Mesorhizobium onobrychidis: one gene and its partner. Each later gene encodes a partner of the first gene's protein in a complex. Links are inferred from orthologs where the notes say so. Each region holds a gene or a part of one and is shown on either strand. Other genes may lie near its edges. The genes, in order: secY and secA.

Region 1 (14,607 bases):
CCGCGATAGCAGCCGAGGTCCATGAGCCGCTTGATGTTCATCGACACTTCGCGGCGCAAATCGCCCTCGACCTGATAGTCGCGGTCGATCGTCTCGCGGATCTGCAGCACTTCCGCGTCGGTCAGCTGGTTGACGCGGCGCTCGGCCGGGATGCCGACCTTGTCGACGATCTCCTGGGCGAAGTTCTTGCCAATGCCGTGAATGTACTGAAGCGCAATGACGACGCGCTTGTTGGTCGGAATGTTGACGCCGGCTATACGAGCCATGTTCTTCTCTTCTCCATGTGGGCCGGACAAGCCGGCGCTATCAAAGTTGCCCCGCGTCCGGTGGAGGCCGGCCCATGCGGGAGTTTCCAGTTCAAAGTGGCTGCCTTGCCCTTGCGGGCAAGCAAGCCTCGTGCCTGATAGGAAGACGGGCCGCCATACCCCAGCGAACCGCTCCCGTCAAGCGCAATCGTTCAATTCTCTAGCTGGCCGCCTGGCCAACCTGCTGGGTCGTCGCCGTGAGCACCATTTCGATCTGTCGCGTCACCGCGTCGATGTCGGCCATGCCGTCGACACCCCTCAGCTTGCCCTTGGCATAGTAGTAGCCGATCAGCGGCGACGTTTTCTTATAGTACTCCTTCAGGCGCTCTTCGAACACCGCTGGATTGTCGTCCTTGCGTACCGGCAGACCCGCGGCCTTGGCCTCTTCGGCGCGCTTGCCGATTCGACCAACCAGCGCCTTGTCGTCAACGACAAGCTCAATGACAGCGTCGAGAGTGAGGCCACGATCCGAGAGCATCGATTCAACCGCGTCCGCCTGCACCAAGGTTCGCGGATATCCGTCAAGGATGAAACCCTTTGCGCAATCGGCCTGATCGATGCGCTCGGCCACGATGGCGTTGACGATGGCGTCGGAAACCAGTTCGCCAGCATCCATCACCGCCTTGGCGCGCTTGCCGACTTCGGTGCCGGCCTGGACAGCAGCGCGCAGCATATCCCCCGTGGAGAGTTGGGGTATGCCGTATTTTTCTACCAGTCTTTGTGCTTGTGTCCCCTTGCCCGCCCCTGGCGGCCCAAGCAATATCAACCTCATCTGGCCTTCTTCCCCCCGCGCAGCTTCGACTTCTTGATCAGGCCCTCATACTGGTGCGCGATCAGGTGACCCTGAATCTGCGCCACCGTATCGAGCGTTACACTGACCACGATCAGAAGCGATGTGCCACCGAGGTAGAATGGTACGCCAGTCGCTGAAATCAGGAACTCGGGCAGCAGACACACCAGCACCAGATAGATGGCGCCGACGACGGTGATGCGGGTGAGAACATAGTCGATGTAATCGGCGGTGCGCTCGCCCGGACGGTAGCCCGGAATGAAACCCGAATGCTTCTTGAGCTGGTCGGCGGTGTCCTTCGGGTTGAAGACGATCGCCGTATAGAAGAAGGCGAAAAACACGATCATCGCCGCATAGAACGCCATGTAGAGCGGCTGGCCATGGCCGAGTGCCGCCAGGACGGTGCTGGCCCAGGCAGGCATGTTGGTCGTCTGCGAGAAGCCTGCGACCGTCGCCGGCAGCAACAGCAGCGAAGAGGCGAAGATCGGCGGAATGACGCCGGCCGTGTTGAGCTTGAGAGGCAGGTGCGAGGTGTCGCCCTGGAACATGCGGTTGCCGACCTGGCGCTTCGGATACTGGATCAGCAAGCGCCGCTGGGCGCGCTCGAAGAACACGATCAGCGCGATAACGACGACGGCAAGAACGATGATCGCCAGGATCAGACCGGTCGACAGCGCGCCGGTGCGGCCAAGTTCCAGCGTACCGGAGATGGCTTGCGGCAGCCCGGCGACGATGCCGGAAAAGATGATCAGCGAAATGCCGTTGCCGATGCCGCGGGCGGTGATCTGCTCGCCGAGCCACATCAGGAACATGGTGCCGCCGACCAGCGTGATGACGGTCGAGATGCGGAAGAACATGCCGGGATCGCTGACGATGCCGTTGCCGCCTTCCAGTCCGACCGCAATGCCGTAGGCCTGGACCAGTGCCAAAAGCACGGTGCCGTAGCGGGTATACTGGTTGATGACCTTGCGGCCCTGCTCGCCTTCCTTCTTCAGCGCCTCCAGAGACGGGATGACAGAGGTCATCAGCTGCATGATGATGGAAGCGGAGATATAGGGCATGATGCCGAGGGCAAAGATCGCCATGCGCTCCACGGCGCCGCCGGCGAACATGTTGAACATGCCAAGCACGCCCTTGCTCTGCGACGAGAAGGCCTGGGCGAAAGCGTCGGGATTGATGCCGGGCAGCGGGATATAGGTGCCGAGGCGGTAGACGAGCAGCGCGCCGATGGTGAACCAGATGCGCTTCTTCAGATCCTCCGCCTTGGCGAAGGCCGAGAAATTCAGATTCGAGGCTAGTTGTTCAGCAGCCGAAGCCATGCCTGATTCTCCGCTTGGTCACGCTCGATGGCCCGCAACTCAGGCGGCGCGTGTCACCGAAGCTCACGAGATAAGCTCCGGACTGCAAACATGCAAGCGGCCGCGTTGACGCGGCCGCCATATTGATCGGATCAAAGCGCAAATCGAAAGCGAAACGTGTCCCACTCTTGCCGATCGCGGCTTCAAATCGCCGTTACTCGGCGGCTGCCTGTTCCGGCAGCTTCACCGAACCGCCGGCCTTTTCGATCTTCTCGATGGCAGCCTTGGAGGCGCCGGCCACGTCGAAGGCGAGCTTGGCCTTGATGTCGCCGTCCGAGAGGATGCGCACGCCGTCCTTGACGCGGCGGATGACGCCGGCCGCGACCAGCGCTTCGGCCGTCACGGTCGTCTTGGCGTCGAGCTTCTTGGCGTCGAGCGCGGCCTGGATGCGGGCCAGCGACACGACGGCAAAGCTCTTGGCGAAGATGTTGTTGAAGCCACGCTTCGGCAGGCGCCGGTAGAGCGGCATCTGGCCACCCTCGAAGCCGTTGACGGCGACGCCGGAGCGGGCCTTCTGGCCCTTGACGCCGCGACCAGCGGTCTTGCCCGAGCCGGAACCGATGCCGCGGCCGAGACGCTTCTTAGAATGCGTCGCGCCGTCCTTGTCACGCAGATCGTTGAGTTTCATCTGAGTTCTCCTGCGCTCTGGTTCAGCCCTCGTCCACGACGCGGACGAGATGCTGGACGGCAGCGATCATGCCGCGCACGGAGGGGGTGTCCTCCAGCGTGCGCTGCTTGTGCATCTTGTTGAGGCCGAGGCCGACCAGCGTCGCGCGCTGCTCCTTCGGCCGGCGGATCGGTGAACCGATCTGCTCGACGGTGATGGTCTTGGTTGATTTCTTGGCCATGGTCAAAATCCCTGGTCAGCGTCGACTATTCTTCGGCCGCAACGGCGGTGCCGCGGCGGGCCTGAAGGGTCGAATACTTGATGCCGCGCGCAGCAGCCACATCCTTGGGATGCATCTGGCTCTTCAGCGCGTCGAAGGTGGCGCGAACCATGTTGTACGGGTTCGACGAACCCATCGACTTGGCGACCACGTCATGCATGCCGAGCGTCTCGAAGACGGCGCGCATCGGGCCGCCGGCGATGATGCCGGTACCCTGCTTGGCAGCGCGCAGCAGAACGCGTCCGGCACCCCAGCGTCCTTCGACGTCGTGGTGCAGCGTACGGCCCGAGCGCAGCGGCACGAAGATCATGTCGCGCTTGGCCGATTCGGTCGCCTTGCGGATCGCCTCAGGCACTTCGCGCGCCTTGCCATGACCGAAGCCGACTCGGCCCTTCTGGTCGCCGACGACGACGAGTGCTGCAAAGCCGAAGCGGCGGCCGCCCTTGACGACCTTGGCGACGCGGTTGATGTGGACGAGCTTGTCCACCATGCCGTCGTCGCGCTCTTCGCGATCACGGCCGCGGCCGCCATCCCTACGTTCCTGTGCCATATCCTGTTCCTTGTTTTTTTCCGGAAGCACGGTTGATGATGATATCCGGCACCTCTGTGGGTTGCCGGGGGCGAAACTCATTTTTCCCTTCGCATGATCTTATCCGAAAAGTCTGCAACTTTTTGCTGCGCTGACCTCCGGTTCGGGATCATGCTTTAGAAGCTCAAGCCACCTTCACGGGCGGCCTCGGCCAGCGCCTTGACGCGGCCGTGATAGATGTACGGTCCGCGGTCGAAGACGACTTCCTTGACGCCGGCCTTCGAAGCGCGCTCGGCGATCAGCTTGCCGATTGCCACAGCGGCGGCAGTGTCTGCACCGGTCTTGAGCGAACCCTTGAGGTCCTTCTCCAGCGTCGAGGCGGCAGCGATGGTGTGGCCCTTGGCGTCGTCGATCACCTGGACGTAGATGTTCTTCGACGTGCGGTGGACCGACAGACGCGGACGCTCGCCCGCGACTTTCTTGATCTGGCGGCGGACGCGCTGAGCGCGGCGTTGTGTGGATTCTTTCGAGCCCATGATATCAGTTCCTTGCCTTCAAAATACGGGGGCAACCCTGTGCGGTAGGACAAGCCTCCCGCGACCGCTCCCCGCGGCGTTGAAATTACTTCTTCTTGCCTTCCTTGCGGACGATCTTCTCGCCAGCGTAACGGACGCCCTTGCCCTTGTACGGCTCGGGACCGCGATATTCGCGGATCTCGGCAGCAACCTGACCGACCTTCTGCTTGTCGATGCCGGTCACGGTGATTTCCGTCGGCTTCGGCACGGTGATCGTGATGTCCTGCGGCGTTTCGTAGACGACGTCATGGCTGAAGCCGAGCGCCAGTTGCAGGTTCTTGCCCTGCATGGCGGCGCGATAGCCGACGCCGGTGATCTCAAGCTTCTTTTCGAAACCGTCCTTGACGCCCTGCAGGATGTTGACGATCTGCGTGCGCGACATGCCCCATTTGGAACGGGCGGTCTTGGTCTGGTCGCGTGGCTGGACAGCGATCTCGCTGCCTTCCATCTTGACCAGCACTTCGTCGTTCACCACGAACTTCAGCTCACCCTTGGGGCCCTTCGCCGTGACGGTCTGGCCGTCGACGGTCGCGGTCACGCCCTGCGGCAGCGAAACGGGTTTCTTTCCAATACGAGACATTTTGTTGTCCTCGTCACTTCTCTTGTTTCAGGTCTCTGTTTCGAGCGTGATCTTGTCCGAAAGCCGGGTTCCACTTTTCACTGCGTGGTTCGGTTCGGGATCGCGCTCCAGATCAGAAGATCTGGCAGAGGATTTCCCCGCCGACATTCTGTTCACGCGCTTCGTGGTCGGCCATCACGCCCTTCGGTGTCGAAAGGATGGCGATGCCGAGGCCGTTGGCGACGTGCGGGATCGACTTCGCCGAAACGTAAACGCGACGGCCCGGCTTCGAGACGCGGGCGATTTCGCGCACGACCGGCGCACCGTCGAAATACTTCAGCTCGATCTCGATTTCGGACTTGCCGTTGTCGAAGTCGGTCTGGCTGTAGTCGCGGATATAGCCTTCCGCCTTCAGCACGTCGAGGACGCGGGTACGCAGGCGCGAGGCCGGCGTCGAAACGCTCGACTTCTTGCGGCCATAGGCATTGCGGATGCGGGTCAGCATATCGCCGAGAGGATCGCTCAATGACATGTTATGTCCTCCTTACCAGCTCGACTTGACCAGGCCCGGGATCTGGCCATTGTTGCCGAGATCCCGAAGCGCGATGCGCGATACTTTGAGCTTGCGATAGTAGGCACGCGGGCGTCCGGTGACTTCGCAGCGGTTGCGGATGCGGATCTTGGCCGAGTTGCGCGGCAGTGCCGCAAGCTTCAGCTGAGCGCGGAAGCGCTCTTCCATCGGCTTGGACTGATCCATGATGATCGCCTTGAGAGCCTTACGCTTGGCAGCGTACTGGTCCACAAGCTTGCGGCGCCTGTTGTTCTTCTCGACTGAGCTGGTCTTTGCCATTTCAGATTTTTCCTTTTCTCGCTGCCGTTACTGGCGGAAGGGGAAGTTGAAGGCCTTGAGCAATGCCCTGGCTTCGTCGTCCGTCTTCGCAGTCGTACAAACGATGACGTCCATGCCCCAGATCTGATCAACCTTGTCGTAGTTGATCTCCGGGAACACGATGTGTTCCTTGATGCCCATGGCATAGTTGCCACGGCCATCGAAGCTCTTCGGATTGAGCCCGCGGAAGTCGCGGACGCGCGGCAGCGCGATGTTCACGAGGCGGTCGAGGAACTCGTACATGCGTTCCTTGCGCAGCGTGACTTTGGCGCCGATCGGCATCTTTTCGCGGACCTTGAAGCCGGCGATCGAGTTGCGGGCGTGCGTGACGACGGCCTTCTGGCCGGCGATCAGCGCAAGATCTTCCGCCGCGATCGAAGGCTTCTTCGAATCGCCGGTCGCTTCGCCGACGCCCATGTTCAGCACGATCTTGTCGATGCGCGGAACCTGCATCTCGTTCTCGTAGCCGAACTGCTCCTGCAGCGCCTTGCGGATGGTCTCGTTGTAGACCTGCTTGAGGCGCGGCGTGTTCTGGGCAGTCGCCTGCTTGGTTTGAGCCTTAGCCATTGATGACTTCTCCCGAGCGCTTGGCGACGCGCACCTTCTTGCCGTCCTTCTGGAAGATGAAACCGACGCGGGTCGGCTTGCCATCCTTGGGGTCGGCCAGCGCGATGTTCGACAGCTGGATCGGCGCTTCCTTGGTGATGATCCCGCCCTCTTGGGACTGGGACTGCTTCTGGTGACGACGGATCATGTTGACGCCGCGCACCAGCGCGGTGTCTTCCTTCGGCTGTACCGAGAGGACTTCGCCCGAACGGCCCTTGTCCTTGCCGGCCAGCACGACGACCTTGTCGCCTTTTCTAATCTTCTGCATTGGTCCGGCTCCTTACAGCACTTCAGGCGCGAGCGAGATGATCTTCATGTGGTTCTTGGCGCGGAGTTCGCGCGGAACCGGTCCGAAGATACGCGTGCCGATCGGCTCTTTCTTGTTGTCGACGAGAACGGCTGCGTTCTTGTCGAAACGGATCACGCTGCCGTCCGGACGGCGGATGTCCTTGGCCGTGCGAACCACGACCGCCTTCATCACATCGCCCTTCTTGACGCGGCCGCGCGGGATGGCTTCCTTGATCGACACCACGATGATGTCGCCCACGGAAGCGTATTTCCGCTTCGAGCCGCCCAGCACCTTGATGCACATGACACGACGGGCGCCGGAATTATCCGCGACGTCGAGGTTTGTTTGCATCTGAATCATGACTGGCCGCCTTCTTCTCTTCTAACGGGACGGGTTCTTCACCCTTCCCCGGTCTGTCCAAAATTCGTTTCGTTCGCCCTGATCAGGCCTGGTCCGAAGACACTACGGTCCAGCGCTTGTCCTTGGAAATCGGCTTCGATTCCTGGATGAACACCTGATCGCCGACCTTGTGGGCGTTGTTCTCGTCGTGCGCCTTGTACTTCTTGGTCATGCGCACGGTCTTCTTCATCACGGGATGCGTGAAGCGCCGTTCGACCTTGACGACAACCGTCTTCTCGTTTTTGTCGCTGACGACGGTGCCCTGCAGAATGCGCTTTGGCATGGTTTTCGTCCTTAAGCCTTCTTGGCCGCGGACTTTTCCGCAGCGATGGTCTTGATACGCGCAATGTCCTTGCGGACCTGCCTCACGCGCGCGGTCTTCTCGAGCTGGCCGGTGGCCTTCTGGAAGCGCAGGTTGAACTGCTCCTTCTTCAGGCTGGCCAGGTCGTCGGTCAGCTGGTCCTGGGTCTTGGTCCGGATGTCTTCGGCTTTCATGATCAACCCGTCCTTATTCTGCAATGCGCTGTACGAAGCGCGTCCTGACCGAGAGCTTGGCCGCGCCGAGACGCAGCGCCTCACGGGCGGTTTCCTCATTGACGCCGTCGATCTCGAACATGATGCGGCCGGGCTTGACGCGCGCCGCCCAGTAATCGACCGCGCCCTTGCCCTTGCCCATGCGGACTTCGGTCGGCTTCGAGGTCACCGGCACGTCCGGGAAGATACGGATCCAGACGCGGCCGGCGCGCTTCATCTCGCGGGTGATCGCGCGGCGGGCCGCCTCGATCTCGCGCGCGGTGACGCGGTTCGGCTCAAGCGCCTTCAGCCCGAAACCGCCGAAATCCAGATTGGTGCCACCCTTGGCGGCACCGTGGATACGACCCTTGAACTGCTTGCGGAACTTTGTGCGCTTTGGCTGCAGCATCGTTCTAACTCCAAATTCTCAACTGTCTCAGGCGTTTTCGCGACGGCGACCGCGTTCGCGCTCACCACCACCGCCATGCGCATGATCGCCCTCGGTGGCGCGGCGCTCCGAAGCCATCGGGTCGTGCTCGAGGATTTCGCCCTTGAACACCCAGACCTTGACGCCGCAGATGCCGTAGGCGGTGTGCGCTTCGGCCGTGCCGTAGTCGACGTCGGCGCGCAGCGTATGCAGCGGCACGCGACCTTCGCGGTACCATTCCATGCGCGCGATCTCGGCGCCGCCGAGACGGCCGGCGCAGTTGATGCGGATGCCTTCGGCACCGAGGCGCATGGCCGACTGCACGGCGCGCTTCATGGCGCGGCGGAACGCGATGCGGCGCTCGAGCTGCTGGGCGATCGACTGGGCGACCAGCGTCGCGTCGATCTCGGGCTTTCGCACTTCGACGATGTTCAAATGCGTCTCGGACTTCGTCATCTCCATCAGCTTCTTGCGAAGCTTCTCGATGTCGGCGCCCTTCTTGCCGATGATCAGGCCCGGACGCGCCGCATGGATGGTGACGCGGCACTTCTTGTGCGGACGCTCGATCACGACCTTTGAAATCGCGGCCTGCTTGAGTTCCTTCTCAAGATACTTGCGGATCTTGATGTCCTCATGCAGCAGCTTGCCGTACTCGCCGGTGTTGGCGAACCAGCGCGAATCCCAGGTGCGGTTGATGCCGAGACGCAGACCGATCGGATTGATTTTCTGGCCCATTATGCGGCCTCCACTTTTTCTTCGACTTCACGAACGACGATCGTGAGGTGCGAGAACGGCTTCTCGATACGGCTGGCGCGGCCACGGCCACGGGCATGGAACCGCTTCATGACGATCGACTTGCCGACATAGGCTTCCGCCACGATCAGCGCATCGACGTCGAGGTCGTGGTTGTTTTCCGCGTTGGCGATCGCCGATTCCAGCGTCTTCTTGACCGTGCCGGAAATCCGCTTGGCCGAGAATTCGAGATCGGAAAGCGCTGTCGCGACCTTCTTGCCGCGGATCAGCGCGGCAACCAGGTTCAGCTTCTGCGGGCTGATACGGATCGTGCGCAACACGGCGCGCGCTTCGTTATCAGCAAGCCTGCGCGGAGCTTTGGCCTTGCCCATGATTATTTCCTCTTCGCCTTCTTATCCGCGCCATGACCGTAATAGGTCCGGGTCGGAGCGAATTCACCGAACTTGTGGCCGACCATGTCCTCGTTCACCGAAACGGGAACGTGCTTCTGGCCGTTGTAGACACCAAAGGTGAAGCCGACGAACTGCGGCAGGATGGTGGAGCGACGGCTCCACATCTTGATCACCTCATTGCGACCACCTTCACGAACCTTGTCCACCTTCTTGAGAAGGTAGCCGTCGATGAAGGGGCCTTTCCAAATCGAACGAGTCACTTGGCGTTACCTCTTCTTAGCTCTTGCGCTGATGGCGCGAGCGCAGGATGAACTTGTCGGTCGCCTTATTGGACCGCGTCTTCTTGCCCTTGGTCGGCTTGCCCCAAGGCGAAACCGGATGGCGGCCACCCGAGGTGCGGCCTTCGCCGCCGCCATGCGGATGGTCGACCGGGTTCATGGTCACGCCGCGATTGTGCGGACGTTTTCCCCGCCACACCGTGCGGCCTGCCTTGCCGTCATTGATGTTGCCGTGGTCCGGGTTGGACACGGCGCCGACAGTGGCCATGCACGAGCCGTGGACGACACGCTGCTCACCCGAATTCAGGCGCAGGATCGCCATGCCCTGGTCACGGCCGACGAGCTGGGCATAACCGCCAGCCGAACGGGCAACCTGGGCGCCCTTGCCCGGCTTCAGCTCGATGTTGTGGACGATCGTGCCGACCGGCATCGAGGCCAGCGGCATCGCATTGCCCGGCTTCACATCGACCGCTTCGCCGGCCACGATCTTGTCGCCGGCAGCAAGGCGCTGCGGGGCGATGATGTAGGACAGCTCACCATCGTCATACTTGATCAGCGCGATGAAGGCGCTGCGGTTCGGATCGTATTCGATACGCTCGACAGTTCCGACAATGTCGAACTTGCGGCGCTTGAAGTCGATGATGCGGTACGTACGCTTGTGACCGCCGCCGATGAAGCGGGCCGTGATGCGGCCGTAATTGTTACGGCCGCCCGACTTAGTCAGGCCTTCGGTCAGGCCCTTGACGGGCTTGCCCTTGTAGAGGCCCGAGCGATCGACGATGACCAGCTGGCGGGTGCTCGGCGTTATCGGGTTGAATTTTTTCAGTGCCATGTTTGTTGTCCTCGCGGTCTTGCTCAGAGACCCGTCGCGACGTCGATCGACTGGCCGTCGGCCAGCGTCACGATCGCCTTCTTGACGTCGCTCTGGCGGCCGATCGTGCCGCGGAAGCGCTTGATCTTGCCCTTGCGGACAAGCGTGTTCACGGCCATCACCTTGACGCCGAACAGCGCTTCGACGGCAGCCTTGATTTCCGGCTTCGACGCCTTCTTGGCGACGTTGAAGACGACCTGGTTCTGCTCGGAAGCCATGGTCGACTTTTCGGTGATCGCCGGCGAGACGATCACGTCGTAGTGACGAAGGTCGGTCATTTGAAGCGCTCCTCGAGAGCCTCGACGGCGGCCTTCGAAAGGACCAGCGTGCCGCGGCGCAGAATGTCGTAGACGTTGATGCCCTGGATGGGCAGCACGTCGATGTTCGGGATGTTCGTCGCCGCCAGCTTGAAGTTCTTGTCGAGCTCGGCGCCGCCGATCAGCAGGGCGTTGGACAGGCCCAGCGTCGCGAAATTCGCGATCAGCGCCTTGGTCTTGGCCTCGGTCAGCATCAGTTCGTCGATGATGATGAGCGACGCGCTCTTGGCCTTGGCCGAGAGAGCATGCTTGAGGCCCAGCGCACGCACCTTCTTCGGCAGGTCGTGCTCGTGGCTGCGGACGACCGGGCCGTGGGCCTTGCCGCCGCCGCGGAACTGCGGAGCGCGTGCCGAATGGTGACGGGCGCGGCCCGTACCCTTCTGCTTGTACATCTTGGCGCCGGTGCGGGCGATCTCGGCGCGACCCTTGGTCTTGTGCGTGCCCTGCTGCTTCTTGGCAAGCTGCCAGCGCACGACGCGCTGCAGGATGTCCTCGCGCGGATCAAGGCCGAAAATCTCCTCGGAGAGTTTCACCTTGCCGGCGTCCTTGCCGCCAAGCGTTGTGATCTTGAGGTCCATTATTCCGCTCCCTCTGTGGCCGGGGCATCTACTGTGGCCGGGGCATCGTTCTTGGCGCCATCACTGGCTGCAATGACGCGGATTGCGGCGGGCTTCGGCGCATTGGCCGGCAGCGCAACCTTGGCCGCGTCACGGACCAGGATCCAGGCGCCCTTCGAACCGGGAACCGCGCCGCGGATCAGGATCAGACCGCGATCGGCGTCGGTCGAGACGACCTCGACATTCTGCGTGGTGACGCGGGTGTCACCCATGTGGCCGGCCATATGCTTCCCCTTGAACACCTTGCCCGGGTCCTGGCGCTGGCCGGTCGAGCCGTGCGTACGGTGCGAGACCGAGTTGCCGTGGGTCGCGCGGCCACCGCCCATGTGGTGCCGCTTGATAACGCCCTGGAAACCCTTGCCGATCGTGGTTCCCGTCACATCGACCTTCTGGCCGGCGACGAAATGATCGACGGTGATCTCGGCGCCGACATCGATCATGTTGTCGGCGGAGACACGGAATTCGGCAACCTTGACCTTCGGCTCGACGGAAGCGGTCGCGAAATGGCCGCGCATCGCCTTCGACGTGTTCTTCACCTTGGCAAGGCCAACGCCGAGCTGGACGGCGGTATAGCCGTTCTTCTCCTGCGTGCGCTGCGCCACGACCTGGCAGTTCTCCATCTGGAGAACAGTGACGGGAACATGTTCCCCGGCATCGTTGTAGATGCGGGTCATTCCCACCTTTTTTGCAATCACACCTGAACGCATCGGTTCAATTCCTTTAGAGTTCCCTGTCGGGGCTGTCGCCCCTCCACGCCTCTTGTTCCTTCAGAGTTCCGGGTCGCCCCGCCTCTCTGGTTCCTTAGAGCTTGATCTCGACGTCGACACCGGCGGCAAGATCAAGCTTCATCAAAGCGTCGACCGTCTGCGGGGTCGGATCGACGATGTCGAGGAGACGCTTGTGCGTGCGCATCTCGAACTGTTCGCGGCTCTTCTTGTCGACGTGAGGCGACCGGTTGACCGTGAACTTTTCGATCCGCGTCGGCAGCGGAATGGGGCCGCGGACGTTGGCGCCGGTGCGCTTGGCCGTCGACACGATTTCCCGCGTCGAGGCGTCAAGCACCCGGTGATCGAACGCCTTCAGGCGGATGCGGATATTCTGTCCGTTCATGCGTCACTTCCTTGTTCTGGCGCGGCGCGGGCAGCGCCCGCGACAGATCGGTTTAAGTCCAAATTACTCTTTGATGGTGACGACGATGCCGGCACCGACGGTGCGGCCGCCTTCACGGATGGCGAAGCGCAGCTTCTCTTCCATGGCGATCGGCACGATCAGCTCGACATCGACGGTGATGTTGTCGCCCGGCATCACCATCTCGGTGCCTTCCGGCAGCGACACGATGCCGGTCACATCCGTCGTGCGGAAGTAGAACTGCGGACGGTAGTTGGTGAAGAACGGCGTATGACGGCCACCTTCGTCCTTGGTCAGGATGTAGGCTTCGGCGACGAACTTCTTGTGCGGCTTGACCGTGCCCGGCTTGGCCAGAACCTGGCCGCGCTCGACACCTTCACGGTCGACACCGCGCAGCAGCGCGCCGATGTTGTCGCCGGCCTGGCCCTGGTCGAGCAGCTTGCGGAACATCTCGACGCCCGTGCAGGTCGTCTTGGTGGTCGGACGAATGCCGACGATCTCGAGCTCCTCGCCGACCTTGACCACGCCGCGCTCGACGCGGCCGGTCACCACCGTGCCACGGCCCGAGATCGAGAACACGTCCTCGATCGGCATCAGGAACGGCTTGTCCAGCGGACGAACCGGCGTCGGGATGTAGTCGTCGACCGCAGCCATCAATTCGCGGATCGAATCCTCGCCGATCTTCTTGTCGGAGTCTTCAAGCGCGGCAAGCGCCGAACCCTTGACGATCGGAATGTCGTCGCCGGGGAACTCGTTCTTGGTCAGCAGCTCGCGCACCTCGAGCTCGACCAGTTCGAGCAGCTCGGCGTCGTCGACCTGGTCGACCTTGTTCAAAAACACCACGATCGACGGCACGCCGACCTGACGGGCCAGCAGGATGTGCTCGCGGGTCTGCGGCATCGGGCCGTCGGCGGCCGACACGACCAGGATCGCGCCGTCCATCTGCGCGGCACCGGTGATCATGTTCTTCACATAGTCGGCGTGGCCGGGGCAATCGACATGGGCGTAGTGGCGGGCGGCCGTCTCGTACTCGACATGCGCCGTCGAGATGGTGATGCCGCGCGCCTTTTCCTCGGGCGCCGCATCGATCTGGTCGTAGCGCTTGTATTCGCCAAAATACTTGGTGATCGCCGCCGTCAGCGACGTCTTGCCGTGATCGACGTGGCCAATCGTGCCGATGTTCACATGAGGCTTTGTACGCTCGAATTTACCTTTTGCCATGTGATGTCTCCATTCCTGCTCGCCCGTGCGGGCTTTGAATTAAGTTAGCGCTGCAACCCGTTCTGGTTACGCGTATTTCTTCTGGACTTCCTGAGCGACCGCGGTCGGCACCGGCTCGTAGTGATCGAACTGCATCGTGTAGGCCGCGCGGCCCTGGCTCATCGAGCGCAGGTTGTCGACGTATTTGAACATGTTGGCGAGCGGCACCATCGCGTTGATAACCACCGCCACGCCACGGGCTTCCTGGCCCTGGATCTGGCCGCGACGGCCGTTCAGATCGCCGATGACGCTGCCGACATAATCTTCCGGCGTCACCACTTCGACCTTCATGATCGGCTCGAGCAACTGCACGCCAAGCCTGGGCGCCGCTTCACGGAAGCAGGCACGGCCAGCGATTTCGAAGGCCAGAACGCTGGAATCCACGTCGTGGTAGGCACCATCGATCAGCGTCGCCTTGACGCCGATCATCGGGAAGCCGGCGAACGGACCCGAAGTCATGACGCTGTTGATGCCCTTTTCGACACCGGGGATGTATTCCTTCGGCACAGCGCCGCCGACAATCTTGGATTCGAACAGGAATTCGCTGCTTTCCGGATTTGGCTCGAACAGGATCTTGACGCGGGCGAACTGGCCCGTGCCGCCGGTCTGCTTCTTATGGGTGTAGTCCTGCTCTTGGCTGCGGGTGATCGTCTCGCGATAGGCCACCTGCGGCGCGCCGACATTGGCCTCGACCTTGAACTCGCGGCGCATGCGGTCGACGATGATGTCGAGGTGGAGCTCGCCCATGCCGGAGATGATCGTCTGGCCTGATTCCTCGTCGGTCTTGACGCGGAAGGACGGGTCCTCGGCGGCCAGGCGATGCAGCGCAAGGCCCATCTTTTCCTGGTCGTTCTTGGTCTTCGGC
Region 2 (14,953 bases), 3.0 Mb from region 1 along the record:
ACACGACGGCCGATCGAGCCTGTGCTTCCAATCGAGCCTGTGCTCCCGACCGATCCTGTGCTCATTCCGTCGGGGCCGCCGGCAAAATGGTCGCGGGCGGACTGCAATCGCGTCCGGCTGTCGAGGAAGGGCGTCGCGATCAAGGCCAGCGCCACCGCGGCCGAGCCGAACAGCAGCGTGATCCGCAATATGCCCATGCCGGCATGGACAGCGCTGAAGCTGCGGTCGGGTCGGATCGATTCCCAGTCCCTGTCGAGGCTCATGCAACCGCCCTCCGGCGAAGGCCTGAACACGGCCTTCCCTTCGATTTTCTATGCCGTCAATTTCTCACAGCGAGATAAATCTTCCATTAACGCTATCTAAATCGGGCAGTGACGGCACAATCACAGAAGATCGATGAGGAACTGGATCAGCGGCGCGTCGGCCGGCGGCATCGGAAAATCGCGCATCTGGCGCGGCCGCACCCATTTCAGCACCTGCCCCTCCTTCGGCTGCGCGATGCCGCGGAAGCGACGACAGACGAACAGCGGCATCAGCAGGTGAAAATCATCGTAGGAATGGCTGGCGAAAGTGAACGGCGCCAGGCAGGGAATATCGGTCTCGATGCCGATCTCCTCGTACAACTCACGGATGAGGCATTCTTCCGGCGTCTCGCCGGGCTCGACCTTGCCGCCCGGAAACTCCCACAGGCCGGCGAGTTGCTTGCCTTCGGGCCGCTGCGCCAAAAGCACGCGGCCGTCGGTATCGACCAGCGCGCAGGCTGCGACCAGGAGCAGGCGCTTGCCGACAGGGTTCGGGCCGGTCATGCGCCGGGCGGCCGGCGATAATGGTAACGATAGACTTCGTCGAACCCGAGCGAACGATAAAGCGCCAGCGCCGGCGCATTGTCGGCCTCGACCTGCAGCCAGGCTTCCCGGGCGCCGCGCAGCCGTGCCCATTTCAGCGCGGACAGGATGAGGTGGCGGCCGTGGCCCTGGTTGCGTACCGATCTGTCGGTGGCGATCTCGAACAGTCCGGCAAGATCGCCATCATGGACGCAGATCAGCGTCGCCAGCGGTTCGGTGCCCTTTTCGAGCGCGAACAGCCCGGCTTCCGGCTGGATGGCGCCGATGATCTCCGACAGACCCGGCCGCAGCGACACATCCGAGCCGCTTACCTTGAGCGACGCGCCGATGAAGCGGCTGATGTCCTTCAGCGGGATCTGGTCCATGGCAGCGTCGAGCTGGGCGTCTGCCAGCGGCAGCCGCATCACCAGCGATTCGTCGAATGTGCTCCAGCCTTCGCCGTCGAGATGTTTGGAAAGGACCGGCCCCGACAGCGGCGATATGCGGAAGGTCAGCGGCCTGCCATAGGCGTCGAAACGGCGGCTGGCGCGGCCGATGCGCTCGGCAATGTGCTGGATGTCGCCGGGATCGAGCGGGTTGACCGAATTCAGCCGCTTGGCCGGATGACCCGCCGTCAGCCGCACCACCCAGGTGCCGTCATAATGGACCGCCGCCGCCGGCCAGGCGCGAAAGCCGGCCGCCTCATAGCGGCGCACGATGGCAAGCACGCTTGCCGGATGTCTGGAAACCAACGCCATCAGCTCCGATAATCGCCGTTGATGGCGACATACTCCTTGGTGAGGTCGCAAGTCCACACCGTCGCCTTGCCGCGGCCGATGCCGATATCGGCATGGATGCGGATCTCGTCGCGCCTCATGTAGGCCGATGTCGCCTCCTCGGAGTAGGCGGCGTCGCGCTCGCCCTCATGCGCCAGCCTGATATCGCCGAACCAGATCGACAGAAGGTCGCGGTCGGCCGGTTCACCGGCCTTGCCGATGGCCATGACGACGCGACCCCAATTGGCGTCCTCGCCGGCGACCGCCGTCTTGACCAGCGGCGAATTGGCGATCGACAGCGCGATGCGCTTGGCCGAGCGGGCCGATTTCGCGCCGGTGACGGTGACCTCGACCTGTTTTCGCGCGCCCTCGCCGTCGCGCACCACTTGCAGCGCCAGCGATTTCAGCACCTTGCCGAGCCCGCGGCGGAAGGCGCCGAGGCGCGCATCCCCGGCATCGGTGATGTCAGGCGCGCCGCGCCTGGATGCCGTGCCGGTGGCGAACATCAGCAGCGTGTCGCTGGTCGAGGTGTCGCTGTCGACAGTGACCGCATTGAAGGTCTTGGCCGTGCCGCGAGACAAAAGATCCTGCAGCACGGGGGCTGCGATCGGCGCATCGGTGGCGATGAAGGAGAGCATCGTCGCCATGTCGGGCGCGATCATGCCGGCGCCCTTGGCAATGCCGTTGATGGTGACGTCGGCGTCGCCGAGTTTTACCGTCGCGGTCGCCAGTTTCGGATAGGTGTCCGTGGTCATGATCGCCTTGGCGGCTTCGGTCCACAGATCCGGCCTGCCGGCCTTGACCAGTCCGGCGAGCAGATGGCTGAACTTGCCGGCATCCAGCGGCTCGCCGATGACGCCGGTCGAGGCCAGAAACACCTCGTCCGGCGTGCAGCCCGCAGCCTTGGCTGCAGCCTCGCCGGTCATTGCCGTGGAGGCTCGGCCCTTGTTGCCGGTGAAGGCATTGGCGTTGCCGGAATTGACGACCAGGACGCGCGCCTTGCCCTGCGCAAGATTCTGCCGGCAGAAATCAACCGGCGCCGACGGGCATTTCGACCTGGTGAACACGCCGGCGACCGTGGTGCCGGCATCGAAGACCATGGTCAGCAGATCGGTGCGGTTCTTGTACTTTATCCCGGCCTCGGCGGTGGCGATGCGGACGCCCTCGATGTCAGGCATTTTAGGATATTTTTTCGGCGCGAGCGGCGAAATCGTGGCTGACATGAAGACCTCGGGCGGGAAAATCGCAAGGGAACGCCGGTTTGCCCGATAGCGGGCGCCGGCGCAAGGGCGTTTTCCCGACCGTTGCGGACAACACCGAACTGCCGCATCACGCTTCCCTCATTGGGCAGGATTGAGGAACTTCCGGAACGTCTTCTGCACGCCCGGAATGAGGCCCCAGATCATGATCGCGACCATCAGCGGGGCGATGACCAGCGTGCGCTGCCAGATCTCCCACTCTTCGGTCAGCGGGAACACCACGTAGAGGATCGCGGTTATCAGCGGATAGACGCCGGCAAGCACCAGCAGGGCAAAGCGGGGGCGCGAGAAGCGGGCGGCGGTCGAGGTCATTGGGTCTCTCCTTATCGTTACGAAACGTTCCGTTATATGAAACGGGCCGTTCCGTTTCGTCAAGAGGTCGTATATGCATGCTGAGGAAACTTGCCGATAAGGAAAAAAGCAGATGGCTGAGGAAGCAGATCGGGCTCGCAAATCAACTGGGGCGAGGCGCAATCCCGACAGCGCCGACGCCATTCTCGACGCCGCCGAGGCGGTGCTGGTCGAGGCCGGTTATTCCGGCTTCTCGATCGAAGCAGTGGCGCGGCGGGCGCGCGCTGGAAAGCCGACGATCTATCGCTGGTGGCCGAGCAAGGCCGCTTTGCTGTTCGACGTCTATCAGCGGCTAAAGCGCGTCGAGAACCCCGACTCCGGAAACCTCGAGGATGATCTCGTCGGCTTCCTGAAGAACCTGTTCTCGCACTGGCATGAAACATCGTCAGGCAGCGTCTTCAGATCGCTGATCGCCGAGGCGCAGTCGGATGCGACCGTGGCCGCCGTGCTTGTCGAATACACGAAAGGACGCCATGCCCATACCGGCCAGATGATCGAACGCGCCAAGGCAAGAGGCGAAGTGGCGGCCGACGTCGATGCCACGCTCGTCGCCGACCTGGTCGCCTCCTTTGCCTGGACGCATCTTTTGACCAATCGCCTCGACGAAGACGAAACGACGCTGCGCAGGGCGGTTGGCTATGTGTTGAAGGGCATAGCCGCTGACGATGCCGGCTCGGTCGACGCCGCGGCGGTCCGGCGGAGGCGTCGACGCATTGTAGGATAGGGCGCTCTCGACGCCGCGCTTCTTCCCTACTCCCCTTGTGGGAAAAGGTGGATTGGCGCGCAGCGCCAAGACGGAAGAGGGGTGCTGGCCGGAGCGCTGTCGGTGCCAAGCTGGAACACCCCTCATCCGACCGAGCGGAGCCTGTCCTCGGGCTTGCCGGAGGCAAGACCCGTAGGCTCGGCCACCTTCTCCCACAAGGGGAGAAGGGAAGACCTGACGCAACGCCCATAAAGTGGCGGGCAAACTCAAACCTGAACCGACTGCCCTGCTTGCCCCAGCCTCACGTTGGACTACTTGGTGTTTTCCAGCGCGTCGACCGTCTTCTTCAGCTTCTCGTCCGGGATCTCGACTTTGGCCTCGGCGCGCAGCGACTTGACCAGCGCGATATATTTGTCGCGGATGACCGCCTGACGGGCCTGGTCCTTGACCTGGTCGAAGGCCGGCGGCTGCTTGGCGCGCTTGTCCTCGACCTGGATGACATGCCAGCCGAACTGCGACTGCACCGGCTGCTCGGTGTATTTGCCGACCGCCAGCGCGAAGACCGCCTTGTCGAACTCCGGCACCATCTGGCCGGGTCCGAACCAGCCGAGATCGCCGCCGCTGGTCTTGCCGCTCGGATCGCTGGTGTGCTCGTTGGCGAGTTTCTGGAAATCGGCGCCGCCGTCGAGCTGCTTGATGATCGCATCGGCCTCTTCCTTCGACTTCACGAGGATGTGACGGGCATGCACCTCGTTGGTCGGCGGCGTGTTGGCGATTTCCTGGTCGTAGCGGGCGCGAACCTCGGCATCCGTAACCTTGCCGACGACATCCTTCTCGACCATCTCGCCATGCAGGGCGCGCTGCTGCAGGAACGCCATGCGGCGCTGGAAGTCTGGATCCTTGTCGAGGCCGGTGGTGACCGCCTGGGCGGCCATGACCTTGATCTCTATCGCCGCCGAAAGTGCTGCGGCGCGGCGCTGTTCGGGCGGCATCTGCGCGAACTGCTGCGACAGCTCGCCTTCGGCAAGCGCAAGGTCTGCCTCGGTCAGCGTCTGGCCGTTGATCGTGGCGACCACGCCGTTCGGATCGACCGGCGCGGCCGGTTGGGCCGGGGCTGGTTGGGCAGGCGCGGCGTCCTGCGCCATCAGTGGCGACAGCGACAAAGCCGACAGCCCGAATGCCAGGCCGAGGCTGGCGAGCGACGCGCGGCGGAACAATAAGGACATACGATTAACTCCAATAGGGGATAGCTAGAGCAGGATGGCTTCCAGACCAGCCAGATTGTGGCGGAATTTGGCACGGTCGTCAGGGCGAGCGCGCCGTTGACATCGATTGAGCCCCCTCTTATCTGTCCAACGACTTTGCGTCCAGAACCGTTTTCCGGGCGCTTTTTGCGTTTGTCCGCGTTTCACGTGGATTTGATGGGGCCGCCGGCACCCGTCGCAACGACTTGGAATGCTATCGAAAGGACCATTGAATGGTCAGTTTTGGCGGTCTCGCCCGTAAGGTTTTCGGCTCCTCCAACGATCGCCGGGTCAAGTCGACCCGACCGCGCGTCGAAGCGATCAACGCCATGGAAAACGAGATGCGGGCGCTCTCCGACGCCGAGCTGACGGCCCGCACGGAAAAATTCCGCCAGGACGTTGCCAACGGCGCCAGCCTCGATGATCTGCTGGTGCCGGCCTTCGCCACCGTGCGCGAAGCGGCGCGCCGCGTGCTCGGCATGCGCCCGTTCGACGTGCAGCTGATCGGCGGCATGGTGCTGCACAATGGCGGCATCGCCGAGATGCGCACCGGCGAGGGCAAGACGCTTGTCGCCACGCTGCCCGTCTATCTCAACGCGCTCGCCGGCAAGGGCGTCCATGTCGTCACCGTCAACGACTACCTTGCCACACGCGACTCCGAATGGATGGGCCGCGTCTATAAATTCCTCGGCCTTACCGTCGGCGTCATCGTCCATGGCCTGTCCGACGAGGAACGCGCCGCCGCCTATGCCGCCGACGTCACCTACGCCACCAACAACGAGCTCGGCTTCGACTATCTGCGCGACAACATGAAATTCGAGCGCGCGCAGATGGTGCAGCGCGGCCACAGCTACGCGATCGTCGACGAGGTCGACTCCATCCTGGTCGACGAGGCGCGCACGCCGCTGATCATTTCCGGTCCGCTCGAGGACCGCTCGGAAATGTACAACACCATCGATGCCTTCATGCTGAAGCTCGAGCCGGCCGACTACGAGATCGATGAGAAGCAGAAGACCTCGATCTTCACCGAGGAGGGCACCGAGAAGCTGGAGAACCTTTTGCGCGACGCCGACCTGCTCAAGGGCGAGTCGCTCTACGACGTCGAGAACGTCGCCATCGTCCACCACGTCAACAATGCGCTGAAGGCGCACCAGCTGTTCCAGAAGGACAAGGACTATATCGTGCGCAACGGCGAGATCGTCATCATCGACGAATTCACCGGCCGCATGATGCCCGGCCGCCGCTATTCGGAAGGCCTGCACCAGGCGCTCGAGGCCAAGGAGCATGTGGCGATCCAGCCGGAGAACCAGACGCTCGCCTCCGTCACCTTCCAGAATTATTTCCGCCTCTACAAGAAGCTCGCCGGCATGACCGGCACGGCGCTGACCGAGGCCGAGGAATTCGGCAACATCTACAATCTCGACGTCACCGAGATCCCGACCAATCTGCCGGTCATCCGTATCGACGAGGACGACGAGGTCTACCGGACCGTCGAGGAGAAATACAAGGCGATCGTCAAGGAGATCAAGGAAGCCCGCACCAAGGGCCAGCCGACGCTGGTCGGCACCACCTCGATCGAGAAATCCGAGCTGCTGGCCGCGCGCCTGCGCAAGGAAGGCTTCACCGACTTCGAGGTGCTGAACGCCCGCCACCACGAGCGTGAGGCGGCGATCGTCGCCCAGGCCGGAAAACCCGGCGCCATCACCATTGCGACCAACATGGCCGGCCGCGGCACCGACATCCAGCTCGGCGGCAATGCCGACATGCGCATCGCCGAAGAGCTTGGCGATATGCCGACTGGCCCCGAGCGCGAAGCCAGGGAAAAGGCAATCCGCGACGACGTCGCCCGGCTGAAGGAAAAGGCGCTCGCCGCCGGCGGCCTCTACGTGCTCGCCACCGAACGCCATGAAAGCCGCCGCATCGACAACCAGTTGCGCGGCCGCTCAGGCCGCCAGGGCGATCCCGGCCGCTCAAAGTTCTTCCTGTCGCTGCAGGACGATCTGATGCGCATCTTCGGCTCCGAGCGCATGGACGGCATGCTGCAGAAGCTCGGCCTCAAGGAAGACGAGGCGATCATCCACCCCTGGATCAACAAGGCGCTGGAAAAGGCGCAGAAGAAGGTCGAGGCGCGCAACTTCGACATCCGCAAGAACCTGCTGAAATATGATGACGTCTCGAACGACCAGCGCAAGGTGGTGTTCGAGCAGCGCCTCGAGCTGATGGACGGTGAGGGCCTCTCCGAGACCATCGCCGAAATGCGCGAGGGCGTCATCGACGAGATCGTCGCCAAGGCCATTCCCGAAAACGCCTATGCCGAGCAGTGGAACGTCGCCGGCCTCAAGGCCGAGGTCGCCGAATTCCTCAATCTCGACCTGCCGATCGAGGACTGGGTCAAGGAAGAGGGCATTGCCGAGGACGACATCCGCGAGCGCATCAGCCAGGCCGCCGAAACTGCCGCCAAGGAGCGTGCCGAGCGCTTCGGCCCCGACGTGATGACCTATGTCGAGCGCTCGGTGGTGCTGCAGACGCTCGACCATCTGTGGCGCGAGCACATCGTCAACCTCGATCATCTGCGCTCGGTCGTCGGCTTCCGCGGCTACGCCCAGCGCGACCCGCTGCAGGAATACAAGGGCGAGGCGTTCGAGCTGTTCCAGGCTATGCTCGGCAATCTGCGCCAGGCCGTCACCGCGCAATTGATGCGTGTCGAGCTGGTCCGCCAGGCCGCCGAAGCGCCGCCGCCCGAGGCGCCCGATATGTTCGGCAGCCATCTCGACGGCACCACCGGCGAGGACGATTTTAACGGCGGCGAGACCGGGCTTCTGGTTCGCCAGGAGACCAACGCCATCGTCGCCCCCGAAAACCGCGACCCAAACAACCCCGCCACCTGGGGCAAGGTCGGCCGCAATGAGGCCTGCCCGTGTGGTTCAGGCAAGAAGTACAAGCATTGCCATGGGGCGTTTGCGTAAGCTTGCCTTCGCCCCGTTCACGGGGAGAAGGTGCCGGCAGGCGGATGAGGGGCGGCGCCGGCGTTCGCGGTTAGCCAATCTCCCCACCTGAGGGGGAGATGGCCGGCAGGCCAGAGGGGGCGCTGTCCCGCCGGCGTATCCGTTATTACGCCGCTTTCGGCCGCTCCATTTCAGCCTCGAGCTCGAACTTCAACTGCGCGGCCTCTTCCTCCGGCAGCCAAAGCACCATCTGGGGCACGATCTTGCGGTAGAGCCGAGTGCTGTCCTGATCCCAAGGCAACGTCTCCGCGCTGCGTGCCTCGGCGATAAGCCTGTGCAATCGCGCGCGCACCCGGTCCGGATCGCCGTGACAATAAACGGTCGGCGCATCCCATCGTAAGCGTCCGGCGTCCTACGCGGCTTGAGCGTTACGAGGACGCATTCGAGCTCAGAAGAAAGTTGCCAGACTACTTCATCGACTCGACCTTCTACGGAGCCGCGATGCTCGCGGAACTCGGTCGCCTTGACGAGGCGCGACAATGGGCCGAGCTGGCTGTTGCAAGGCCAGCACCCTGGAGGCGCAAGGCAGGCGAAGAAGACGTGCATTCAAATTATGCTCGAAAACAACCCCTACCGCAGCCCGGAGGACCAGCAGCATTTCGCAGATTCATTGCGCAAGGCCGGTGTGCTAGAATAGGCGGGAATATGCATCCGATCATTGCCTGTATCTTGGAGGTGCGAAGTGTCGGGCCAACCCATTACCGTTCTGATGGTCAATGAGTATCCTGACTACATCGACGCCAAAGTGTGGGCTGCTGAGCTGAAGAATCGTGTGCCGCAGCTGGAGTTCAGGCTTTGGCCAGACGTCGGGAACAAAGGAGACATAGATATAGTGCTGATCGACAAAGGCGCCAGTCCTGGCTTTTTCGACGCGATGACAGGACTGCGCGCCGTCGTCTATTTGGGGGCAGGTGTCGACGGTATTGATCTCCAAAGCTTTCCAAAGAGTGTTTCGCTCATTAGGCTCGCAACGCGTGAGCAGGCTTCGGAAGTGGTGCAGTACATCGTCCTTCGCGTTCTCTGCCAGCAACGGCATGTTGCGGAGTACATGAGTCAGCAAGCCCGCAAGATTTGGAGTCCGATCGCGCCGCGGAAGGTCTCCGAGACAAGAATTGTTGTGCTGGGTGCGGGCCGGATCGGTGGCTGGGCCGCAAAGCTGTTTGCGGACCTGGGCTACGACACTGCTGTCTGGTCTCGTCACCAGAAGACGCTTCCTGGCATACAGAGTTACTTTGGCCGTGCCCAGCTTGCGGACGCACTCACACTCCGGGACTACGTTATCTGTTCACTTCCCCTGACTGGTGACACTCGTGGGATACTGAACTCCAGTGCCTTTGGAAAAATGAAGCGAGGTGCCTACCTCGTGAATGTCGCCAGGGGCGCGCATGTCAACGAAGCCGACCTGATCCGCGCTCTCGACGAAGATCAGCTTTCTGGTGCTTGCCTTGACGTGTTTCAGCGTGAACCGCTGGAGGCCTCATCGCCACTGTGGAATCATCCCAAGGTGACCATCACACCTCATGTCGCGAGCTTCTGGGTGGATTCTGGAATCGACCAGGCCGCCGATCTCTGCGGTCAAGTCGCAAGAGGAGAGCCTCTGTCCAACAAGATCGACCTCGAACTGGGTTACTAACTCGAGGTAAGGGCCTCACCCCGAGACACGCAGAGCGGAGTGACCAGCCCCCACCGAGTGGTCCAGGGAGAATGTTAGTGTGGCCTTGGCTGCTGCGCCAAAGGCAGCATGGCCGGCGGAGTCGGTTGGGTAAGCGCAGCCGGCCATGCGGTTAGGCAGCCGAGCGCCTGCTGACGAAGCTCTCCAAGGTGACGATCGCTTACCACCTAGTGGCTGCCCTGCGGGATTTTGTCCGTAATTTCACATTTCATCTCTTCGCTGGCCGCTTTCCATCGGTTTCCATGTAGCGCTCCCATTTACGCGGGTGTCATTGTGGCACTGCTGTTCGATTGGCCGGCAATCTACCCAGTGCTAGCCGCGTGTTTGGCCGTGGTTATTGTCAACCCGCGGCGTAGAATCCTAAACGCCAAAAAGAGGCGCGACAGATACTATCGATCTTGATGCCGCATGCTCCACGGCAACAATTCGTCAATCCTATTGATCGGATGGTCGGCGATGCGAGCGAGGACGTCGCGAAGATAGGATTCGGGATCGAGACCGTTGAGCTTCGCGGTTTCGATCAGCAACAGGATCGCAGCGGCGCGCTCGCCGCCCTTGTCCGATCCGGCGAACAACCAGTTCTTGCGGCCGAGCGCGATCGGCCGGATCGCACGGGCTCCGGCAACTCCCGGCGTTCGCTCGCCCTCATAATGCCACCGGTATGACGAGCGCGCGTTGCCGCGCACCGGCGCGCCGCCCTCCGCTATGGCTCCGGGTGTTCGTCGCTCGAGAAGCCCAAATCGTTGGCTTTCGTCCGCTGCGCGGATCGCTCCCCACCCAACCGTTTCTTAATGTGTTCTCGTTAGACGCAGAGCCAGAAAAGAGGCGGAAAACGGAGAGTAGTGGGTGCGCTTTTCCGCGGCGACGACAGCCGGGCGGTTCCTGCCGCAGCGCCTTGCGCTGCGCGTAAAGCCGCTGCTTGGCCGTATCGATGCCGTGCTGTTCACCGCCGACGAGCGCGGCGAGGCCGGCCGCATGTCGCTGATCGCCTTTTCCATCCGCATCATCAGCGCCGTCATCGCCTTCGTCAGCCAGGTGCTGATGGCGCGCTGGATGGGCTCGTTCGAATACGGCATCTTCGTCCTCGTCTGGGTGACGATGGTCATCGTCGGCAATCTCGCCTGCCTCGGCTTCCACACCTCGGTCATCCGCTTCATTCCCGAATACCGCGAGCGCAACATGCTGGCCGAACTGCGCGGCATCGTGCTGACCAGCCGCCTGTTCGTGCTGGTTGCCTCGACGGCGATCGCCGGGCTGGGCGCGCTCGGCGTCTGGCTGCTCTCGCCCTTTATCGAAAACTACTATGTCGTGCCGTTCATGCTCGGCCTCATCTGCATGCCGATGATCGCCATGTCCGACCTGCTGCAGGGGCTGGCGCGGGCCAACTCATGGGCGCTGTTTGCGCTGGCGCCGACCTATCTGGTGCGGCCGGTGCTGATCCTGGCGCTGATGGCGCTGATGCTTCTGGTCGGCTTTGCGCCCGACGCCAGGACGGCGATCTTCGCCTCGATCGCCGCCGCCTATGCCACCACGCTCGGCCAGCTCATCGGCGTCACGGCGCGCATCGACAAAAACATCCCTGCCGGGCCGATGAAGCTGCATTTCGCGCAGTGGTTTTTCGTGTCGCTGCCGATCTTCCTGGTCGAAGGCTTCTTCTTCCTGCTTACCAATGCCGACGTGCTGATGGTCGGCGCCTATATGAATCCCAACGACGTCGCCGTCTATTTCGCCACGGTCAAAACGCTGGCTCTGGTGCATTTCGTCTATTTCGCGGTCAAGGCGGGCGTCGCCCAGCGCTACGCGCAATTCACCCATGGCGAGCCGGAAAAGCTCGCCGCCTTCGCCCGCGAAACGGTGTCGTGGACGTTCTGGCCGTCGCTGTTGATGGCGCTGCTGGTGCTGGTGCTGGGCGAGCCTATGCTGAGCCTGTTCGGGCCTGAATTCGTTGCCGGCTATCCGCTGTTGTTCCTGCTGGTCTTCGGCGTCGTCGCCCGCGCCGCCGTCGGCCCCTGCGAAAGCCTGCTCACCATGAGCGGCAACCAGAACATCTGTGCCGCCGTCTACGCCATGACGCTGGCCTTCAACATCGGCCTCAATGTGGTGCTGATTCCGCTTTTCGGCCTGTGGGGCGCGGCAATGGCCACCGCCTTTGCCATGATCTTCGAGGCCGGCGCGCTGTCCTTCACCGTCTGGCGCAGGCTCGGCATCGTCATGGCCATTTTCGCAGCTGCCAGAGGAGCCGCGTAATGGCCGCCATCCCGTTGCTCGAGGAAACCAGCGGCGGCCCGGCCGGCGCCATGGTGTCCGGCCTCGCCGGGCTCGCCCGCGAAGCCGATCCCGCCCATCTCGAACTCTTGGCCAACGACCGGCCAGAGCGCAAGCTGGCGATCTACCCGGCCTCCGCCGGCTTCGACCTGGTCGAGGAACTCGGCTATCTCTGCACCCGCACGATCGAGCCCAACGTCTTCTTCAACCCGCGCTTCCTGGCGCCCGCCATGCCGCGGCTGGAAGACCGCGAGGTGCGGCTGGCGGTCATCCGCGACGGCGACGAATACCGCAACCGGCTGCGCCTGCTGGTGCCGTTCTCGATGGAGCGGCCGGCGGTGCCGCTCGGCGTGCGGGTCATGCGCACATGGTCGAGTCCGTTCGGCCCGATCGGCACGCCGCTGGTCGACCGTGACGATCCCGTCGGCGTCATCGAGGATTTCTTCTCGATGCTGTCGCGGCCGCATCTCAAGCTGCCGAAAGTCTTTGTGCTGCCCGACATCCGGCTCGACGGCCCGGTTGCCAGCCTGCTGGCGACGGTCGCCGAGACGCGTGGCCTGACGCTGGTCACCACCGGCAAGGCCGAACGCCCGATGCTCGAAAGCGAGATCGACGGCGATGAGTATCTGAAGGCCTCGCTGCGCTCGCACCACTATCGCGAGTTCCGCCGCCTGAAGCGCCGCCTCGTCGACCTCGGCAGGCTGGAGCATCTGGTGGCGCGCGGACCGGAAAATATCCGACATGCCATTGAACGCTTCCTGACGCTGGAAGCAGCAGGCTGGAAAGGCCGCGAGCGCACCGCCATGGCCATCGACCGCTACCGCGCCGCCTTCGCCCGCGAGGCCGTGCACCGGCTCGCCGAACAGGATCTGTGCCGCATCCATTCACTGACGCTCGACGACCGCACCATCGCCAGCCTGATAGTCTTCGTCGAGGCCGGCGTCGCCTACACCTGGAAGACGGCCTATGACGAGACGCTCGCCGCCTATTCGCCGGGCACGCTCTTGATGATCGAGGTGACCAGGCAGCATCTCGACGATCCCAACATCATGATGACCGATTCCTGCGCCGTGCCCGACCATCCGGTGATGAGCCGGCTATGGACGGAGCGCAGGCCGATCGGCACGCTGGTCATCGGCCTGACGCCGGACGCCGACCGCCTCGCCCGCCAGGCGGCGTCGCAGCTTCACCTCTACCGCGAAACCCGCAACATGGCGCGCCTGCTGCGCAACCGGATGAAGAGCCTGTTGGGGCGGCGGTAGGCTTGGTGGTTCTGCTAAGGGCCTAGTTCCTCGACAGGCCGGGCCAATCAACAGCGAACGTCGATAACTCCTGTCAGTGGCAAATCGCAAACCTCTAGGATTAGCCGAAGCCATTTCATCCCAGGGCGGAGCAAGGAGCGAAGCGACGCGGCGCAGACCCTGGGATCCATGCCGTTACCTGGCGGCAGTGCTCCTGCGGACCAGAACCGAACGCTTCCACCCGGTCCCGCGAAAAAGCTCGAACCATTCTGGATTGGTCTTCTCGATCAGGGTCGATCTTCCATTGGCCAACGCTTCAGCGACGTCTCGCGCTGGATGGCATCGCGAATGTCGAAATGTTCTTCGTACCAGACCAGACGCTGCACGCCGCAGCGGCTGGTGCAGATCGTGCCACGCTTCTGGCTCGCGGTCAGTAGGCATAGCGTCGTTCTGAGCCGCTGCATTCTTCGGCTGATTTCACGGAATGGATCCCAGGGTCTGCGCCGCGTCGCTTCGCTCCTTGCTCCGCCCTGGGATTGTTTGAGAAGGATCAGGTAGTCTGGCGGCCGGAACTGCGGGCTCACAAACAAACCCGCAGTTCCGGCGGCAGGCGACCGTCTACATTCCTTTTCAGGCTCAGTCGAAGAACCAAATCCCTTGTGGACCTAGGTCGTGAGGATTAATTCTCCCAAGCAGCGGAAAGGATTAGCATCGGCGATCGGCCGCGCAACCAGCATCATTGCCACCTTGCACGGCCAGAACAAAAAAACTGGGAGGAATGCATGACGAAAACAACTCGCTTCAGGCGTCGCAGTATTCTCGCTTTGATCGGTCTTATTGGCGGCTGTCTGAACGCGGCTGCAGTTCAGGCCACCGAGCCCAACAAGGCCGACATCGATGCCCTGAAACAATCGCTATCCAAGTACGAAGACTACAAGGCCGCCATCCGCGACCTGTATCTGTCGACGGTCGGATGCGTTTACTACAGCGGCGAAAAGGTGGCTGGAGCTATGGACTACCCGAAGGGCGCGATGGGCATTCATTTCGTCAACGTCGCGAGCGTCAGCCCGACACCAGATCCGACGCGCCCCAATGTCCTTATCTATGAGCCGGTCGACAACGGCTTGCGCCTGGTCGCCGTGGAATGGCTCGTGCCCTTGACGCCCGACACCAAGGAGCCGCCGACACTCTTTGGACAGACATTCCAGGGGCCGATGGAGGGGCACTATCCGCTTATTCCGAAGGAATTCTACCACTACGATCTTCACGCCTGGCTGTTCAAGGACAACCCGCTCGGAATGTTCAGCCCGACGAACCCTGACGTGAAATGCGACAATTACGCGTTTCCGATGCCGGAGCAGCCGACCAAGATGGTGCCGGGGCCGATGTAATAGCGACTTAGGCTACGCAATCCGGAAGGTGTCAGGAAGGCCCGGGCTCAATTGCAGTTATCCCAGTGCGCCTGGGATAACCTCCCACCGAGCTTTCAAGGTCTCTCGGGTGGGAAATGGTGCCCCTAGCCGATGTGACTGAAGCGAACAAAATCAGTCAGTTGCAAAAAGGTGGGACAGCCGTCGAAAGCCACGTTTCATTTGGTTTTCTCGCGCGCTGGT

What was found.
Region 2: the proteins of secY (region 1) and secA are in contact, whole or in part, in a crystal structure (PDB 3DIN), measured with the Thermotoga maritima proteins. The link is inferred for Mesorhizobium onobrychidis from one-to-one orthologs. Residues at the interface, in WP_004081795.1 of Thermotoga maritima: Glu108, Gly109, Glu110, Glu111, Ala236, Glu237, Arg238, Arg239, Ile240, Thr241, Ile242, Gln243, Tyr244, Ala245, Arg246, Arg247, Val248, Thr249, Gly250, Arg251, Arg252, Val253, Tyr254, Gly256, Ala257, Ser258, Thr259, Tyr260, Leu261, Pro262; in WP_004082002.1 of Thermotoga maritima: Glu261, Ala262, Arg263, Lys300, Ala301, Arg302, Thr303, Ile304, Ile305, Leu323, Tyr324, Asp325, Pro326, Val329, Ser330, Tyr333, Ile336, Lys340, Phe345, Val349, Glu363, Phe364, Tyr374, Ser375, Gly376, Gly377, Glu393, Ile395, Thr482, Ser483.

What each region holds. Positions count from the first base shown.
Region 1 is NZ_CP062229.1:4,545,426-4,560,032, forward strand. The notes cover bases 245-3,190. They hold secY (preprotein translocase subunit SecY), read right to left. Parts: upstream 2,415-3,190; coding sequence 1,074-2,414; downstream 245-1,073. Other genes in these bases: rpsM (30S ribosomal protein S13), read right to left, coding at 245-266; IHQ72_RS22590 (adenylate kinase), read right to left, coding at 466-1,077; rplO (50S ribosomal protein L15), read right to left, coding at 2,608-3,081; rpmD (50S ribosomal protein L30), read right to left, coding at 3,104-3,190. Outside these bases: more of rpsM, read right to left, coding at 1-244; more of rpmD, read right to left, coding at 3,191-3,301; rpsE (30S ribosomal protein S5), read right to left, coding at 3,327-3,890; rplR (50S ribosomal protein L18), read right to left, coding at 4,046-4,405; rplF (50S ribosomal protein L6), read right to left, coding at 4,491-5,024; rpsH (30S ribosomal protein S8), read right to left, coding at 5,137-5,535; rpsN (30S ribosomal protein S14), read right to left, coding at 5,548-5,853; rplE (50S ribosomal protein L5), read right to left, coding at 5,881-6,459; rplX (50S ribosomal protein L24), read right to left, coding at 6,452-6,766; rplN (50S ribosomal protein L14), read right to left, coding at 6,779-7,147; rpsQ (30S ribosomal protein S17), read right to left, coding at 7,230-7,469; rpmC (50S ribosomal protein L29), read right to left, coding at 7,481-7,681; rplP (50S ribosomal protein L16), read right to left, coding at 7,695-8,108; rpsC (30S ribosomal protein S3), read right to left, coding at 8,136-8,861; rplV (50S ribosomal protein L22), read right to left, coding at 8,861-9,250; rpsS (30S ribosomal protein S19), read right to left, coding at 9,253-9,531; and 7 more genes. UniProt on the Escherichia coli protein: The central subunit of the protein translocation channel SecYEG. Consists of two halves formed by TMs 1-5 and 6-10.
Region 2 is NZ_CP062229.1:1,565,975-1,580,927, reverse strand. The notes cover bases 5,032-8,323. They hold secA (preprotein translocase subunit SecA), read left to right. Parts: upstream 5,032-5,390; coding sequence 5,391-8,123; downstream 8,124-8,323. Other genes in these bases: IHQ72_RS07770 (hypothetical protein), read right to left, coding at 8,269-8,323; IHQ72_RS07780 (peptidylprolyl isomerase), read right to left, coding at 5,032-5,139. In the rest of the region: IHQ72_RS07810 (hypothetical protein), read right to left, coding at 1-263; IHQ72_RS07805 ((deoxy)nucleoside triphosphate pyrophosphohydrolase), read right to left, coding at 384-806; IHQ72_RS07800 (GNAT family N-acetyltransferase), read right to left, coding at 803-1,582; bifunctional glutamate N-acetyltransferase/amino-acid acetyltransferase ArgJ, read right to left, coding at 1,582-2,823; IHQ72_RS07790 (putative antibiotic biosynthesis monooxygenase), read right to left, coding at 2,941-3,171; IHQ72_RS07785 (TetR/AcrR family transcriptional regulator), read left to right, coding at 3,284-3,934; more of IHQ72_RS07780, read right to left, coding at 4,225-5,031; more of IHQ72_RS07770, read right to left, coding at 8,324-8,442; IHQ72_RS07765 (NAD(P)-dependent oxidoreductase), read left to right, coding at 8,845-9,795; IHQ72_RS07755 (lipopolysaccharide biosynthesis protein), read left to right, coding at 10,681-12,081; IHQ72_RS07750 (GNAT family N-acetyltransferase), read left to right, coding at 12,081-13,361; IHQ72_RS07745 (GIY-YIG nuclease family protein), read right to left, coding at 13,628-13,924; IHQ72_RS07740 (hypothetical protein), read left to right, coding at 14,123-14,731; IHQ72_RS07735 (hypothetical protein), read left to right, coding at 14,848-14,953. UniProt on the Escherichia coli protein: Required for protein export, interacts with the SecYEG preprotein conducting channel.